DNA from 2 places in the Lentibacillus sp. genome. Region 2 is predicted to be linked to the other one. Evidence: a T-box and tRNA genes for the amino acid it is inferred to sense, from the RefSeq annotation. Region 2 holds a T-box; the other holds one or more tRNA genes.
The links. The T-box of region 2 lies ahead of serS (serine--tRNA ligase). A T-box ahead of a tRNA ligase gene usually reads a tRNA of that ligase, here a tRNA-Ser.

Region 1: it has a tRNA-Ser gene. The T-box ahead of serS (serine--tRNA ligase) is inferred to sense a tRNA for this amino acid. The anticodon was not compared.

What each region holds. Positions count from the first base shown of each region.
Region 1 is NZ_DATGTT010000006.1:53,213-61,791, forward strand. It holds gene trpD (anthranilate phosphoribosyltransferase) at 1-3, shown strand, start outside; gene trpC (indole-3-glycerol phosphate synthase TrpC) at 5-805, shown strand; gene VK097_RS00995 (phosphoribosylanthranilate isomerase) at 795-1,400, shown strand; gene trpB (tryptophan synthase subunit beta) at 1,406-2,611, shown strand; gene trpA (tryptophan synthase subunit alpha) at 2,604-3,377, shown strand; gene VK097_RS01010 (SHOCT domain-containing protein) at 3,494-3,688, opposite strand; tRNA gene VK097_RS01015 (tRNA-Thr) at 3,820-3,895, shown strand; tRNA gene VK097_RS01020 (tRNA-Ser) at 3,907-3,994, shown strand; gene VK097_RS01025 (spore coat protein) at 4,424-4,642, shown strand; gene VK097_RS01030 (hypothetical protein) at 5,028-5,195, opposite strand; gene VK097_RS01035 (spore coat protein) at 5,217-5,609, shown strand; gene VK097_RS01040 (spore coat protein) at 5,634-6,077, shown strand; gene VK097_RS01045 (DUF2642 domain-containing protein) at 6,234-6,620, shown strand; gene VK097_RS01050 (hypothetical protein) at 6,634-6,849, shown strand; gene VK097_RS01055 (glycosyltransferase family 2 protein) at 6,954-8,231, opposite strand.
Region 2 is NZ_DATGTT010000011.1:28,204-36,782, forward strand. It holds gene acsA (acetate--CoA ligase) at 1-230, opposite strand, end outside; gene VK097_RS15515 (hypothetical protein) at 456-551, opposite strand; tRNA gene VK097_RS01945 (tRNA-Arg) at 651-722, opposite strand; gene VK097_RS01950 (deoxynucleoside kinase) at 882-1,529, shown strand; gene VK097_RS01955 (deoxynucleoside kinase) at 1,542-2,225, shown strand; gene proC (pyrroline-5-carboxylate reductase) at 2,735-3,556, opposite strand; T-box leader at 3,651-3,865, opposite strand; tRNA gene VK097_RS01965 (tRNA-Ser) at 4,103-4,195, opposite strand; gene serS (serine--tRNA ligase) at 4,580-5,857, opposite strand; T-box leader at 5,983-6,200, opposite strand; gene pdxS (pyridoxal 5'-phosphate synthase lyase subunit PdxS) at 6,360-7,244, opposite strand; gene VK097_RS01980 (D-alanyl-D-alanine carboxypeptidase family protein) at 7,273-8,579, opposite strand, start outside.

The DNA of each region.
Region 1 (8,579 bases), on a different contig from region 2:
TAACATGACCATTTTAGATAAGATTGTCCAGCAAAAGAAAAAGGAAGTTGAACAATTAAAAAGGCAGGCGCTTCCTGATGTGCCGCCAACAACCGGACAGGTGCCGTCGATTACCCGGACATTTCATAATACAGAACGCATGAACATTATAGCCGAAATCAAACGGTCATCCCCTTCCAAAGGGGCAATCGACCTCGATGTTAATCCGGGCAATCAAGCAACCTTATATGCATCAAACGGCGCCGGAGCGATATCGGTGCTGACCGATGAAACGTTTTTTAAAGGGTCGATGAATGATTTGCATGCCGTTCGCAAAGCAGTCGATGTCCCGCTCCTCTGTAAAGACTTTTTCATCGACAAGGTACAAATTGATCATGCCAAAGCGGCGGGAGCCTCCATCATTCTATTGATTGTCGCAGCCATGTCCCCGTCCAAATTGCAGGAGCTCCACACTTATGCCAGCGAGCAGGGCCTTGATGTGCTTGTTGAAGTGCACGATGAAGATGAAATGAAAACGGCCATTGAGTCACGCGCTGACGTTATCGGCATCAACAACCGGAACTTAAAAACGTTTGACGTTGATTTAAATACCACCGGCCGGCTGGCATCTATGGTCACGAACCCTGACACCATTCTGATCAGCGAAAGCGGGATTAAAACGCGTAACGATGTCGCTGAAGCTGCCGGCAGCGGTGCGCGGGCCGTCCTTATCGGCGAAACACTGATGTGGGCTGATGACTTGCCGCAAACAATCAGCGAGCTGCAAGTCCCGCTAACGGAAGGAGAACAGACCAATGTACGTTAAAATTTGCGGCATGACAACGATTGAATCGGCACAAGAGGCTGTCAGGGCCGGTGTGGATTTCATCGGGTTTGTCTTCGCACCGAGCAAACGGCAATTGACACCGGAAAAAGCAGCGGCCATCAGCAAAGAGGTCCCGTCATCAGTCAAAAAAGTCGGTATATTTGTCAATGAAACCAGGGATACGATTATACAGACTGCCGAAACAGCAGGACTGGATATTATTCAGCTGCACGGCGATGAACCAGCGACTTTTGCTGAATCACTCCCCTTCCCTGTCATTAAGGCGTTCCGGATGGGTAAACAGGATGTGGATGAAATACAAGCTTATCCGTGTGACTATTTTCTGATCGACAGCCCTAAAGGACCCAACCGGGGCGGCAATGGCACGACATTTGACTGGGCCCGGCTGGCAGATGCCGGGCTGGATACCGAAAAACTGATTCTTGCCGGCGGACTGAATCCCGAAAATGTGCAAACAGCGGTTTTAACTGCCAAACCGGCGGGTGTGGATGTATCAAGCGGTGTTGAAACGGGCGGCGCAAAAGACCGTGAAAAAATCAATCAATTTATTAATAACGCTAAAATGAAAGGATGATGGCAATGACCACATATACATTCCCGGACACGAAAGGAAGATACGGCAGTTTCGGCGGACGATTTGTTCCTGAACTTTTGATGCCGGCACTGCTTGAACTGGAAGAAGCTTACGATGCAGCCATGAACGACCCTTCTTTCAGAGAGGAACTCGATTATTATTTGAAAGACTATGTCGGGCGGGAAACGCCGCTTTTTCACGCCAAAAGCCTATCTGAAAAACTGGGCGGGCCTTCCATATACTTGAAGCGTGAAGACCTGAATCACACAGGGGCACATAAAATCAATAATACAATCGGTCAGGCTTTGCTGACATTGCGAATGGGAAAGCAAAAGATTGTTGCCGAAACAGGTGCGGGCCAGCATGGCGTCGCTACCGCAACAGTTTGTGCGCTCCTGGGACTTGAATGCATTGTTTTCATGGGTGAAGAAGATATCCGCCGGCAAAAACTGAACGTTTTCCGGATGGAACTGCTCGGTGCAAAGGTCGAAAGTGTATCACAGGGAAGCGGCACATTGAAAGATGCAGTGAATGAAGCATTGCGTTACTGGGTCAGCCATGTGGAAGATACACATTATATCATTGGCTCTGTTGTTGGCCCCCACCCTTTCCCGAAAATGGTGCGTGATTTTCAGTCCGTTATCGGGAAAGAAACGAAACAGCAGCACCAGAAGGATAGGGGGCGACTCCCCGATGCGGTTGTTGCCTGTGTAGGCGGCGGCAGCAATGCAATGGGCATGTTTTATCCGTTTGTCGAGGATGAAGACATTAGAATTTATGGTGTGGAAGCCGGTGGAAGCGGAATTGAAACGCAAAAGCATGCTGCAACATTAACAGCCGGCAGTGTTGGGGTTTTGCATGGGACAATGACACATCTGCTGCAGGATGAGCATGGCCAGATTGAAGAGGCAAATTCCATTTCAGCAGGCCTCGATTATCCCGGCGTCGGACCAGAGCACAGCCATCTTCATAATACCGAGCGCGTTACCTACACATCTATCACAGACCGGGAGGCTATCGATGCTTTTAAGCTTCTATCACAGACGGAAGGGATTATTCCGGCTCTGGAAAGTGCTCATGCGGTGGCTTTTGCGGTGAAACTGGCAAGGGAAATGGATGAGTTTGAATCGTTAGTTATTTGTTTATCCGGACGCGGAGACAAGGATGTTGAATCGGTTAAAGATGTATTGGGAGGGAATGCCGATGAATAATAAGTTTTTGGATAATGCGCTTAAAAACAAACGGTCAGCAGATCAAAATATTATTGTCCCATACATTATGGCCGGTGATGGCGGACTTGATATCCTTGAGGAGCGGCTCAGTTTTCTTGAAGAATGCGGAGCAGTGGCTGTGGAACTCGGCATCCCCTTTTCCGACCCGACCGCAGACGGACCAACCATTCAAGATGCCGGACAGCGGGCTTTGGAGAATGGCACGACACTGAATGGTGTCCTGGAAGCATTGGAGACATTCAAGGATAAACGGTCGATTCCGGTTATTTTGATGACCTATTTAAACCCTATTTTCACTTTTGGCCCAGAGAAATTTGCGGCAGCCTGTGCAAATGCCGGTGTAAATGGTGTGATCATTCCAGACCTGCCACTGGAGGAAGAAGCATTGATTACTGACGCCCTTGAACAATACTCAATTTCCAATATTCGGTTGGCCGCTATGACCAGCCCGGATGAGCGGCTCATTGAAATTGCCCGGCGTACGGAAGGTTTTCTCTATGCCGTTTCGGTCAAAGGCACAACCGGTGCCAGGACATCACACGGCAGCAATGTTCAAACCTATTTGCAGAATTTGAAGCAAATGACGGACACACCCGTGCTGGCAGGGTTCGGTGTATCAACCCCCGAACAGGCCCGTGACCTATCCACTAACTGTGACGGTGTAGTTGTCGGAAGCAGGATCGTGGATTGGTTTCATAAAGGACAAACAGAGGATATCAAACACCTGATCCAGAATAGCATCTAAATCCTGCTGCCGCTTGCCTGCCCTCCGGCGAGCGACGGCTTAACTGTCCATAAATGTCCGATTTTGTTCAACTAACATTCAGTGGAGAAGAACACTCCACTGAATGAAGTTTCACTTTATTTCCCTTGCTTTTTCCTCGCTTTCTCATACTCTTCCTCAGTAATCTCGCCCTTTTCGTATCGCTCTTTCATGATTTCCAACGAACTTTGCCTCCTGTCGCTTTTTCCCGCATTGAATCGATAGAGGATAATCACAATCATAACCAAAATAATAACTGTCAGACCTAATCTGATATAGCCTTCCACTGTCATGCGAGCACCTCCGTTATTACTGTTCCCTGTACTTGCCAATTTAAGCACAGAAGAATTTCCAGTCAAATCCATTGCACAAACAAAAAATTTATATTATGATTTTCAATGAACTTAAAAGTTGCAGATAACTTGCTGGTGTGGCACAGTTGGCAGCGCGGCTCACTCGTAATGAGCAGGTCGGAGGTTCGAGTCCTCTCACCAGCACCATTTCAGAAAGTGGAGGAGTACCCAAGCCCGGCTGAAGGGGACGCACTCGAAATGCGTTAGGGGTTGACGCCCGCGTGGGTTCGAATCCCACCTCCTCCGTTTAATACCCTTAAATGCAAAACTGTCGCCCCAATGGCGGCAGTTTAATCTTTTTAATAAAGATAACACTTCAAATAACACAACTTGCGTTCGGAAGGAGGCGCTGTCATGAGAACATATACCGTATCGTCCACATGGATTTGTTTAAAGAAAAAATAAGTAAAATATATGATGGATTCCTGCAGTAAATCCTATCCGGAGTCAATCCCCGATTTAAAAGTGCAGTTAGCCAAACTGTGCTTTTTCTTGTCTTACTCTCCCCTTCTCTTTCCGCTAAATAACGATGGGTACCTGTCTCTCATATATCTCTCATAGGATAATAGTCTATCAACGATTCATGGTCCCTAAAAATCATAGACAACAATACAATCAAAAGTTGTCATTAATCATAAAATACACTAAAGCTTAAAGAAAGCAGGTGAAATTACTATGGACGGCAAGTCATCCAATCACAACGCAATACCCGAAAAGGTTGCCAAAGTCATGGTTGATGAAATATTTCGGAAAAATAATGTAAACCCTGAGGAAATCAAGAATAATATATCGAATGACCAGAAAAAAATGCTAAAAGAAATGGTTGAAGATCTAAGGGAACAGGTGGATCAATTTAACAAAGGGGAAAAAGATACGACGAAAACAGATGAATAGAAGTCTATTAAAGAAAACACCCATTTCATAGGTGTTTTCTTTAATTTTGCCTAAAAACGATAATCTAGTGAATGTGTACAATCTGATTAGTAGGAATATCCATAGAGTAATATTAACTAAAGAAAGGAGTGTAAATATGAATTCAGATAAGAGACACGGTATCATGAATCCCTATGGCAAGAGTAAATACTTTTACCTTAGGGATAAACTAAAACGCCGTCATCAACACTGCTGTCAGAATTGCGGATCCAACGATTGTTCATTTGAATCCAACCAATGCGACAGCTGCAGAGATGAAAGTAAGTGGCATAATCAACGAGAAGAACGCAAACATGGACGTCATCACCGCTGTCAGAGTTGTGGATTCAATGACTGTTCCTCTGAATCAAACAAATGTGACAGATGCAGACATGAATATAAGAAATGTGACCAAAGAAAAGAACGAAATCGCGACAAAAAACACCAATGTCAGAGTTGCGGATCCAATAATTGTTTCCCTGAATCCAATCACTGCGACAAATGCAAGGATAAACACACGCATGGCAACCGCCATAACCAGCATGACCGCTTTGAAATGGTGGAGGTCGATTCCGATGCACTTGTGTCACAGGATGCAAGCCAGTATTCCTTTATGGATCAGGAATCAGCAGAAATGATTTGGGTGAAGGAATCCTGTGATATTACAGTCGATTCCAGAGACACCCAGATCGGACTTTCACTTCAAGCTAGTTTACAGCTGGCGATATCCCTGGTGGTGAACGTTGCCATAGCAGATTCAGCAAGAAGCGAAGCCATATCACAAGATCTTATGCAGTCCTTTAATTCCGAACAAGTCAATAAACAAAAAATCTTCATCTACAATACTAAAGACGCTACTGTAACTACGAGAGACACAGACCTGGCCGTTAATATTCAAGTTCTGCTGCAATTGCTGATAATGCTGGTTGTAATGGTTGATGTTCTATAAAAATAATGAAAGGAGTGGAAAATTATGGATCATATGACAAGAACAAAATGGCGTGCACTTGACCATTGTGATGAAAATACAAATGACCAAAACAACGCAGAAGTGACGCAGGATGCGGATCAGTTTGTATCAAATCAGCAAAATTCAGATGAATGGATTATCATAAAGGACTCCCAGGATATTGATGTCACAACTACCGACAGGCAGGCCGCTTTCTCTCTACAGCTTGGTATTGAAGCAGCGATTGGAGCCGTTATTAATATTTCTATTGGGAACGGATCACAATCAGATAGCGTAACACAAGGCATCAGACAAATGGTCAGCACACGACAAGGGAACTGCCAAAAAACAATTGTTGAACAGTCAAGGGATATTGAAATCACCACAAGGGATACTGACGTAGCTGTTAATATACAATTGTTATTCCAGATTCTCGCTGCGATTGTTGCCAGCCTGGATATTCTGTAATGGTCTTAAAGGAATTCCCGGGGATGAGGAGTAAACCAAATGAAGCGGAGACACTTCATCCCCTTCTCCCCGGAGGTCTGTATTACAAGTCCTATTTTGGTTATCTGACAGATAGGACAAGAGCACAAAATATCAATAACGAAAGGAATGAATGAAATGGTTAACCTGACAAATCGTCAACGGGGCCTGCTGCGTCTGGCCAATCAGTTATCCCAAAACTTAGTTACTGATAATACGGATAACGGTTTGAATCACAACTTTTCAGTTGATTTGCCGGGCGTCGACTTCGATGCTGGATTCAATTTAGATTTCGGTACAGATGATGGAACAGATACACCCGTTGACCCTTCGCCTTCCACGCCTGAAACGCTAAGAGATGTATTGCTGGAATTACAGAATGAGCAAGTGGAGGTTACGACGCCATTTGGTCCGGTAACAGGGACGGTCATTTCAGTGCAGAATGACTATGTTGTACTGGTTGAAGCCGATGGGTCTCAAATTCTTGTCCCTATAGAGAGCATTGAATTGGTCAGTGAATTATAAAGGAGGGATTCAGATGTTCCAAGATACGTTTGCAGCTGAGCTGGCCACACGCATTGGATCAAGGGTTGAAGTAGCTACTGATAGCAATTTGATAGAAGGTATTCTCTCCACCGTTACCACAGATTTAGTTCTCGTTGTAGAGATTGACAGCGGTTATGGGGAAAACACCACACTATACCTGTCAATAGATGCTATCAATTTCGTCCGTTTTCCTGCTGCAGCCGCTTAGGACAAATATTCCAGAAGACCCTGGCTTATTAGAAGCCGGGGTCTTTTCAGTTAAATGAATTTGGAGGTTGGGGAACAATAGGTGGGAACGGTCATTACTCTCTTTTAATTAAGTGATTTTAAGAAATTATTCCAGCCGCCAAGGTTTTGCTTCGTAATGCTTTCTTTATGTTCCCTGACATTGTAGACGGTGAAATCCTGATACTCAAACCGGTAACGGCTTATTAACCGGATTAATACACTGACATCTTCGTAAAGCCTGCCGTCTGCAAAATCGATAACCGGAAAGCCGCCTTCTTTTTTTAACGAAGACGTGCGATAGACACGCGGTCCAAGCGGAAAACGGTATAATAAAAGATTTTTCCTCCCCTTAATAGATCTTCCTTTGGCAATTCCTTTAAACACGACGTCTTTTTCTAATTGTTTCCATTTTCTTAGATTGCCGTACAACACAGACACATCATCCGGAAGACCTGCAAGATGTTTTTTGATGACGGAAACAGCATCAGGATCAAGCCAGTCATCAGCATCAAGCTCCAATATAAAATCGGACGTAACGTGCGGCAATAGTGCGTTTAAGGCCCTTGCCTTTCCCCCGTTCTCTTTACTTAACACCTGTACCCTTGAGTTACCACGATACCGCCTCAGCCGCTGCCACGTATCATCAGTTGAGCCATCGTCCATGATCAGTAACTGCTCCGCCTGTTCTTTTTGCATTAGACAGCTGGCCGCAGCCGTTTGGACATATGCCCCCATATTGTAACAGGCCATGATGATCGAAAGGCTGGGGTGATTGGTATTCGTTTTTTTCAGTTGGTATTTTTCGATAAACTTTTGCCTTTCAGATGTGTTCCTGGAGCTATTATTCCTCGTCTGCTTAACTAAACCTTCCTTAAACCTTTTCGCGGAATCTTCCATCCGGGAAAGCCAGGCAGGTAAAAGTGCTTCTTTGAATGGCAGCTCAGAAGAAGTTAGCAAGAATTGCTGTTTTAGAAATGACGTGCGAATGAGTAGAGGCATCCGAATTGTCATATCCCTATTATGTTTAAAGGTTCCTAAAACAGACTGGTTCCTGGCAAGATGCAGGGAATAGGGCGTAATTTTAGCTGAAAGATAATCATTGCCGCTCAGCAATAACACATGAGTGGTATCAATCGTATTGATTGTATCTTGCAATATGTCTCCTTCATTCTTATCCTCAATCGTCAAAAACTGAACCTTCTTAGACCAATCAACTTCAGGAATTCGCTTTAAAGCGCTCCCCCCTTGTTGAAAAACGATAACCGCTTTCAGTCTGGAACGAATAGAGTTTAACGACATAAACGCTTTATGCAGTGCTGTTTGATCAGAATAATGGATAAGAAAGGCAGTTATATCGCTCAACAAAACCTCCTCCGATCACCAAAAATTTGTCTGGAGAGCTTACAACGCCCTTGTACATGGTATGATTCTGGATAAATACATATGCTTATAAGACAATTTTGGTTTACCTGGTGTACTATATCTCCTATAAAAACATGTTATCTGTCCAATGTATTATAAGATTGTGCAAATCTCTTAGTGGAAGTGCCGATTCGACTTGCTTTGATATACATACCATATTGTAATCGATACAAGTCTTGTTGAGAGTCCACACCCATGAATTTAACCCTTGGAAAGCCGGCTGATCACCGGCTTTCTTGGTTTCCAATTTTTACCTTGATCAAATATATTAGTGCACGAAATTTAAGA
Region 2 (8,579 bases):
AACGTTACTTTTTCTTCACGGTCGGGTGATGAGTATAATAACGCAGCCTTATCTCTTTTATCCGGGTCTTTCGCATGGCGGTCAACGGCTTCATATGCCATGTTGACTTTTCCTGTATCATTCCAGCTGAAATGTTTTTTCATATCGTCCCATGAAAACGTCTTACGCATGTCTTCATAGTTTTGCAGATTATACGTTCCGTCCTGTGCAGGTATGCGCTGCATATCCATTCCTATCACCTCATCTAGTTGATTTGTAATCGATTGCAAAATCGGTTGCTCCGAAATGCATTATAATTGCATTAATTATACAATTATATAAAGTTTTATAAACATTTTGGGAACTATCCATTATTTTAGAACAATTTATGACAATTTTAAAGTATTTTAATTGGATTCCATTTAAAAACACCTCCGTATCAGCATTGTACAGAGGTGTTGTCAGGCTCTTCACTATTAACCGGCATCTTTGATTTTTCTTCGTTTTTCGCTTTCTGAGATAATATAAGCACATGCAGCATCGCCTGTAATATTTAACGACGTTCGCATCATATCCAATAAGCGATCGATACCTATAATCCCAGCATAACCAAACCAACAACTGGAACACCCGCTGTTCCAACGCTTGCCAGTATAGAAATAATTGAGGTACGCCCCCGGCAGGAATCGAACCTGCGCACACGGCTTAGGAGGCCGTTGCTCTATCCCCTGAGCTACGGGGGCAAAGTATTTACAGGAGTCTTGCAAGCGGAAAAAAAGTACAATAAACATTATACAAAATTTCGCACCGAATGAAAAGCACAGATCTCAATTTTACATGGCAGGGGCTTTTTTTCTGTGCTACAATGTCAAAAGTGATATAGACTGATTGGAGGGAAAGTTATGCCACAGGTCCCATTCGTTGCAATCGAAGGACCAATCGGAATCGGGAAGACATCACTTGCAAAAAAACTTTCTGTCCATTTTGATTTCCACCTGTTAAAAGAAATCGTTGAAGAAAATCCTTTTCTCGAAAAATTTTACGATAATATTGAGGAATGGAGCTTTCAAACGGAAATGTTTTTTCTTTGCAATCGTTTCAAGCAATTGGAAGATATTGAGCGGAAATACCTGACCCAAAATAAGGCGGTCATAGCCGATTACCATATATCCAAAAACATGATTTTTGCTAAGCGGACACTGCAGCCGGACAAATTTTACAAATATGAACAAATATACCATATATTAACAAAAGATATGCCCGTACCTAATATTATGATTTACTTGCACGCCAGTCTTGATACGATTTTAAAACGGATTCGGCTTCGCGGCAGAGAAATCGAACAAAATATCAAAGCATCTTACCTGTCACAGCTCGCACAGGATTATGAAAACTATATGAATGAATTCGAAGTACTCCATCCTGACATCCCGGTCATTCGGATCAACGGGGATGAAATGGATTTTGTTAAACACCAGGAAGATCTCGATAACATTATTGATCTTGTGAAACAGCAAATGTGCAATCACAAAACAGTATCCAAACAATAAAGGGGAACAAACATGAATTTACGTGATAAATACCAGATTCCGCATGACAGCATCATTACTGTTGCCGGTACTGTCGGAGTCGGCAAATCAACGATGACAAAAGCGTTAGCCAACGCCCTGAACTTTAAAACATCCTTTGAAAAGGTTGATACAAACCCTTATCTCGGGAAATTCTATGATGATTTTGAACGCTGGAGCTTTCATCTGCAAATCTATTTTCTGGCTGAGCGTTTCAAGGAACAAAAGAAGATTTTCGAATACGGCGGCGGCTTTATTCAGGATCGTTCCATTTATGAAGATACAGGCATTTTCGCCAAAATGCATTACGAAAACGGAACGATGTCCAAAACAGACTATGAGACCTATACAAACCTTTTTGAAGCAATGGTGATGACACCGTATTTTCCACATCCCGATTTATTGATTTATTTGGAAGGCTCGTTTGATAACATACTGGAACGGATACATAACCGAGGACGTGAAATGGAAAAAAGTACACCGAATGCTTACTGGGAAGAATTGTACAATCGCTATGAAGAATGGATCAATAACTTTAATGCCTGCCCAATTTTGCGCATCGATATTTCCGATTATGATTTGCTTAAGCAGGAGGAATCCATTGAGCCAATCCTGGATAAAATCAGCCATTTCATTCAGCAGTCACGCAAATGGAAAACGAGAGAAATCATCAAGTGAAAGAGACCGGGACATAACTTAAATTATCAGCACCAAAGACAAACAATAGCGGGAGCAAAGGCATAGGTGGACCCCGCAGTGCTTTAGCACAAAGCAAGGCTTCCTTGAGTAATCTGCGACCTGCGAGGAGTGCTGCTTCGTCGAAATCACTTGCAACACGACGAGGAGGCTCACCAGCCGCCCGCGGAAAGCGAAGTATATTTCCGAAGCGGATATTTGCTCTAACTATCTATTCCAGTTGTTCGGATTTTTGATTGATAAAAATATTTTTGTCCCAGTTTCATTTTATGATTACCCAGGCGGGAAGACATCAATTATTAATAAACTCTCTGAGGTCAATTTTATTTTCGTTAATCACCTGATTTTAATACAAGCAGTGTGGGGCATATCCGGGTCTCTGCACTGGATGAATTCTTCTAGGTGTAATACAGCATTGATCGCAATCCTTCATGCTCAGGCATCAGTAATAGAAAACAAGGAGCCCGGTGCATGACCCGGAATCCCTTTGCTCATAGTTTTTTCCCTAATTCAATTGACCGTTCGCGTGCACTATCCACACATGACATCACTGTTTCCTGAAAATTACGCTCAGCCAATGTTTCAATTCCCGCCTGGGTAGTACCGCCCGGGCTTGTAATATTTTCACGGAGTTTGGACGGATTCAGACCGGAAGTTTTCAGCATCTCCCCTGCACCGACAATCGTTTGTGTTATCAAATCATGTGCTGTAGCATGATCCAAACCAGCACTTACTGCCGCCGATTCCATTGCTTCAACCAAGTAATAAACATATGCCGGACCGCTTCCTGATATGCCAGTAACTGTATGCATATCGGCTTCGGCTACTTCTGTCGCTGTACCGATCGTATTAAACAGATCCAGTGCCGTTTTCAGATGCTTTTCCGCAGCAAACTTCCCCCGGGTGACGGCTGTGGCGGATTGTCCTGCTGCAGATGATGTATTCGGCATTGCCCGGACCACCGGGACCTCTTTGCCAATCAATTGTGAAATCCTATCGGTTGAAACACCTGCTACCACTGAAATAAGCAATTGATTCGCGTTTAGGTAATTCCTGATTGATGTCACTGCAGCCTCCACATCATAAGGCTTAACGGCTATGACCACAATGTCAGCTCCATCTACTGTTCTTTGTTTATCTTCTGTATTTTGAACATCATATTGCTTTTTCAGAAATGCAAGGCGATCTTTATCGGATTTGTTCGTTACAAAGATTTGCTCTTTCGGAAAAAACTCACTGTTTACTATTCCTGTCAGAATCGACTCAGCCATGGATCCGGCACCGATAAATGCCAATTTTTCACTCATCTTCATCTCTCCTTTGAAGTTAATGATGTTTTTTATCTTTAATCGTAAAAGCAACCACTTAACCTGACAAAATTATAAAAACACCCCAATCGGTCCTGTAAAAAAGGACGAATTGGGGTGTTTTCCGTGGTACCACCTTCATTGACATGCCGAACATGCCCACTCTGTTTTCATAACGCACCGAGATTGCGGTCAGGGTTAATCTGACAACTCCAAGGCAGGTTTCACAAAGGCTTGTCCCATGGAATCTCTCAGCCGGTGAATTCCACTCTCTTACGGAAAGCATTTTGTTACTGACCTCTTCTTCGTTTTCACTTTATAAAAAAACATTATACATGAAATGCAGACTTTTAATTCAGATGTATTTTTATGTAATATACCTGTTAATATTCCGAATGTCAAGCATTTTTCAAAAAACGTAACTTTTACCTTCGGATTTCTCTTTAATAAAATGACTTTTGTCCAAACCACCTATAAGTAAAAAAACCGCTACATAAGATATAACGGTTTGGTGGTTTCAAATATCTCCAATTTATGCGATTTAAAATTAAATGGAGGAGGTAGAGGGATTCGAACCCCCGCGCGGTTTGACCCGCCTGTCGGTTTTCAAGACCGATCCCTTCAGCCAGACTTGGGTATACCTCCATATTGACGACAAGATTAAATTTAACATGTGTCATAGGAGTTGTCAATTCATTTTTAATTTTTTTGTTATAAAAATAGGCTCCACTTAGACTAGATTGTTGTTATTTAAACCGCCGCCTGCATACACGTGCCCGTCGCGTTGCAAGTTAATCTTCCCGCAACTCGAAGCTTACTTGGCAGAAGTATCATTCATCGCTTTCCCGGGGCTGTCGGTAAGCCTCCTCAAACTGACGCTTTTTCGGAGGCCTCACCCGGGCCTTCTTCTCTTGAGAGTCTGCGTATATACAAGTTGCTAAGAGCGGTTTATGAAATAAGTTTGCCGTAATTCAAAAGACATAACCATTTGAAATAGAGAAAAAGGAAATACGCACTGTTTATTGTGCTCTACGTCTTTATAACATGCTTGCCGCCCATATATGGACGAAGCGCTTCCGGTATAACAACCGATCCGTCTTTCTGCTGGTAATTTTCCAGGATGGCGGCCACTGTGCGTCCGACAGCAAGACCTGATCCGTTCAGTGTATGCACAAATTCCAATTTTCCGTCTGCTTCTCTGCGGAAACGGATACTGGCACGTCTCGCCTGGAAGTCCTCAAAGTTGGAACATGACGAAATTTCACGGTATGTTTCCTGGCTTGGAATCCATACTTCAATATCGTATTTTTTGGCGGCTGTAAAGCCCAAATCCCCCGTGCACATACTCATGACACGGTAGGGCAGATTTAATCGCTGCAATACCTTTTCCGCATCACCTGTTAATGTTTCCAATGTACCATAGGAATCTTCAGGTTTAGTGAAGTGGACCAGCTCAACCTTATTGAATTGATGCTGACGGATTAACCCGCGTGTATCACGTCCGGCAGATCCTGCTTCAGACCGGAAGTTTGCACTGTATGCTGTATATTTTTTAGGGAGGTCTTCAACACTGAAAATCTCATCACGATGGAAATTCGTGACTGGTACTTCAGCTGTCGGAATCAGAAAATAGTCCCATTCTTCAAGTTTAAATACATCTTTGGCGAATTTAGGCAGTTGCCCGGTTCCTGTAAGGCTACCACGGTTAACGATCTGCGGCGGCATCATCTCTGTATAGCCATGCTCATCCGCATGCAGATCCATCATGAAGCTGATCAGTGCACGCTCCAGACGCGTTCCAATCCCTTTATAAAACACGAATCGGCTTCCTGTAACCTTGGCAGCCCGTTCAAAATCGAGTATATCCAATTCGGCTGCAATATCCCAATGCGATTTTTCATCAAAATCAAATACCGGAAGATTTCCCCATTTACGGGCCAAAACATTATCATCTTCATCCTCACCGATTGGAACACTTTCATGCGGGATATTCGGAATCGAAAGCATAATTAGCTTTAATGATTCCTCAATTTCTTTCAGCTCTGCATCAAATTCCTTTATTTTTGCGCCGACTTCACGCATTTCTTTGATTGCCGGTTCCGCATCTTTCTTTTCCTTTTTCAGAGCGGAAATCTGTTTCGATGCCTCATTGCGCTTTGCTTTCAGCATCTCGGTCTCAGAAATTAATGTTCTGCGCCGTTCATCAAGCTCACCGAACCGCTCCAGCTCTGATAAGTCTTCCCCGCGATGAGCCAATTTTTCCTTTACTTCCTGAAAATTATTCCGCAAAAATTTCATATCCAGCATAGTAAAATCCTCCTTGTAATGTATTGGTATTAACCAAGTTTTAGCGCGTGCCCGCGGAAAACGACGAGTACACACCAACTGAAGCTGAAATCAAGTTAAATACAAAAAACTCCCGCCCCTGATAAAACAGGGACGAGAGTTAATTCCCGCGTTGCCACCCTTGTTGAAGCGCATATCCGCTTCCGGCTCAAATGTGATAACGGCGATTTGCCGGATTTGCCTACTAAAACATTCGGCAAACCAGTTCAAGGATGGATTCACAGACCGCTCCTATCGGTTTTCACCTGCCACCGACTCTCTGGCGAAAAGCAATCCTGTTACTGCTTCCTATCACGACTATTCCTTATGTTAGGGTATATCATATCTGATTTTGCATTTAGATGCAAGCGTCTATTTTTGATTGTTCCACCCTTTAGGCGAAATATTCAATCAAGAAGTTTTCATTGGTCGATTTCGGGATGAAATGTCGTACACCAATAGTGTTTATTATGATTTTTTCTTTCTACTCACTGCGGTCCTGCATGCGGTCATGTGCTTCCAAAGTCCCCATTTCAATACCTTTCATGGCAGTGCCAAGATCTTTGGAAAGCTCGGCGATCAATTGGTAATCCGTATAATGCTTGGTTGCTTCAACAATAGCCTTTGCAAATTTTTCCGGATGATTCGATTTGAAGATACCGGAACCGACAAATACACCATCTGCTCCAAGCTGCATCATCAATGCCGCATCGGCTGGTGTTGCCACACCGCCTGCTGCAAAATTGACGACCGGAAGACGGCCTTCCTTTTTGACGTCCATCAACAGTTCATATGGCGCACCGATTTCCTTTGCATAGGTCATCACTTCATCTGCCGACATGGATGTCAGTTTTCTGATTTCCGATTGAACCTGGCGCATGTGACGTACAGCCTCGACGATATTTCCTGTACCGGGCTCGCCTTTTGTACGCAGCATGGATGCTCCCTCGCCAATACGGCGTGCCGCTTCACCAAGATTGCGGCAGCCGCACACAAACGGCACGGTGTAGTCAGATTTTTTCAAGTGATATTCTTCATCTGCAGGTGTCAGCACTTCACTCTCATCAATATAATCAACACCCATCGCTTCCAGTACACGGGCTTCTACAATGTGTCCGATACGTGCCTTTGCCATGACTGGAATAGATACAGCGTTCGTAACCTCTTCTGTAATTTCCGGGCTTGCCATCCGGGCGACACCGCCGGCAGCGCGGATATCAGATGGCACCCGCTCCAATGCCATGACAGCGACCGCACCTGCCTGTTCGGCTATTTTAGCCTGTTCGGCATTAACAACATCCATGATGACGCCGCTTTTTTGCATTTCAATCACACCTTGTTTTGCGCGTTCTGTTCCTGTATTTGCCATGTTATTCCCTCCAATAGAGTAGATGTTCTTAAAACCAGCCTTTTACCGTATCAACCACAGTACTGAAAATATTTCCAAAGAAACCGCCGATGGCACCAAGTGTCAGCATGAACCAATTATCTTTTTCGACGGCTTTTTGCGCCACAAGATCGATTGACTGTTTGTCAGCATCCGGGAAAATATAGCCATAGTCATTATCCCCATTATAGACAACTTGAGCTGTTCCAATTTTTTCGCCTTTTTCAATGGGCGCTGACAACTTGCCTTCCTTATTCAATTTATCTTCATCCAATTGATATTCGATACTGTAATTCTTTGCCTGTTCTCCTCTGACGGGTGTACTGAATGCTTGGTCAGTAGCGACTTGGACACTATCTTTTTTCCCTTTTAAAACCGGGATATCAGACTTCCCTTCCAGTTGGTATCCTGCCGGGAAAATTTCCTTGTTTTCAAATTGCTTAAAGCCATAATCCAAAAGTTTTGCCGTTTCCTTAAAACGTTCGCCCTTACTGTCTGTTTTCATGACAACGGATATATACCGTTTACCATCTTTCTTAGCAGTCCCTGTAAAGCAATACCCTGCCATATCGGTAAAACCGGTTTTTAGACCGTCTATTCCTTCATAATGGAATTGCTCAAAATTGACTGAGTCATGCGGGAGCATCCAGTTCAAATTTTCAACAGTATAGCCCTCAAACTCGATTGACGTCTGGCTGGTTACATCCAGAGCCTCTGGGTAGTCATTCACCAGATTATAAGCCAGCAATGCTGCGGATCTGGCTGATAACCGATTGGTGCCATTCGGATCCGTTCCTTCAGGCGCATTCTCACCGAGTGAACTGTTTGCCAATCCGGTTGAGTTAACAAAGTTATATTCAGGCAGACCCATTTCCTTTGCCTTCTCATTCATCTTCTTAACAAACTCACCTTCAGAACCTGCAACAAGTTCCGCTAGTGCAATGGTCGCACCATTATCTGAAAAGACAGCCATTGCATTATATAAATCTTCTACCGTATAATCCTTACCCTTTGTCAGACCGATACCTGAGAAAGTCGTATTGTCTGATATATCAAAGGCATAGTCACTAACCTGTGTTGTCGTATCCCAGCTGATTTTCTCATCCTTGATCGCTTCCTGAATCAGATATTCGGTCATCATCTTGGTCATACTAGCTGGAGGCAGTGCCATATCAGGCTTTTTGGCATAAATAACCTTTCCTGTTTCGGCATCAACCAGTATAGCTGATTTTGCATTTATATCCAGTGGTTCTGCTGCCTGCACAGAGAACGGCTGTACAGTTACGGTTGTCAGCACCACCAATGCTGCAAGCAATA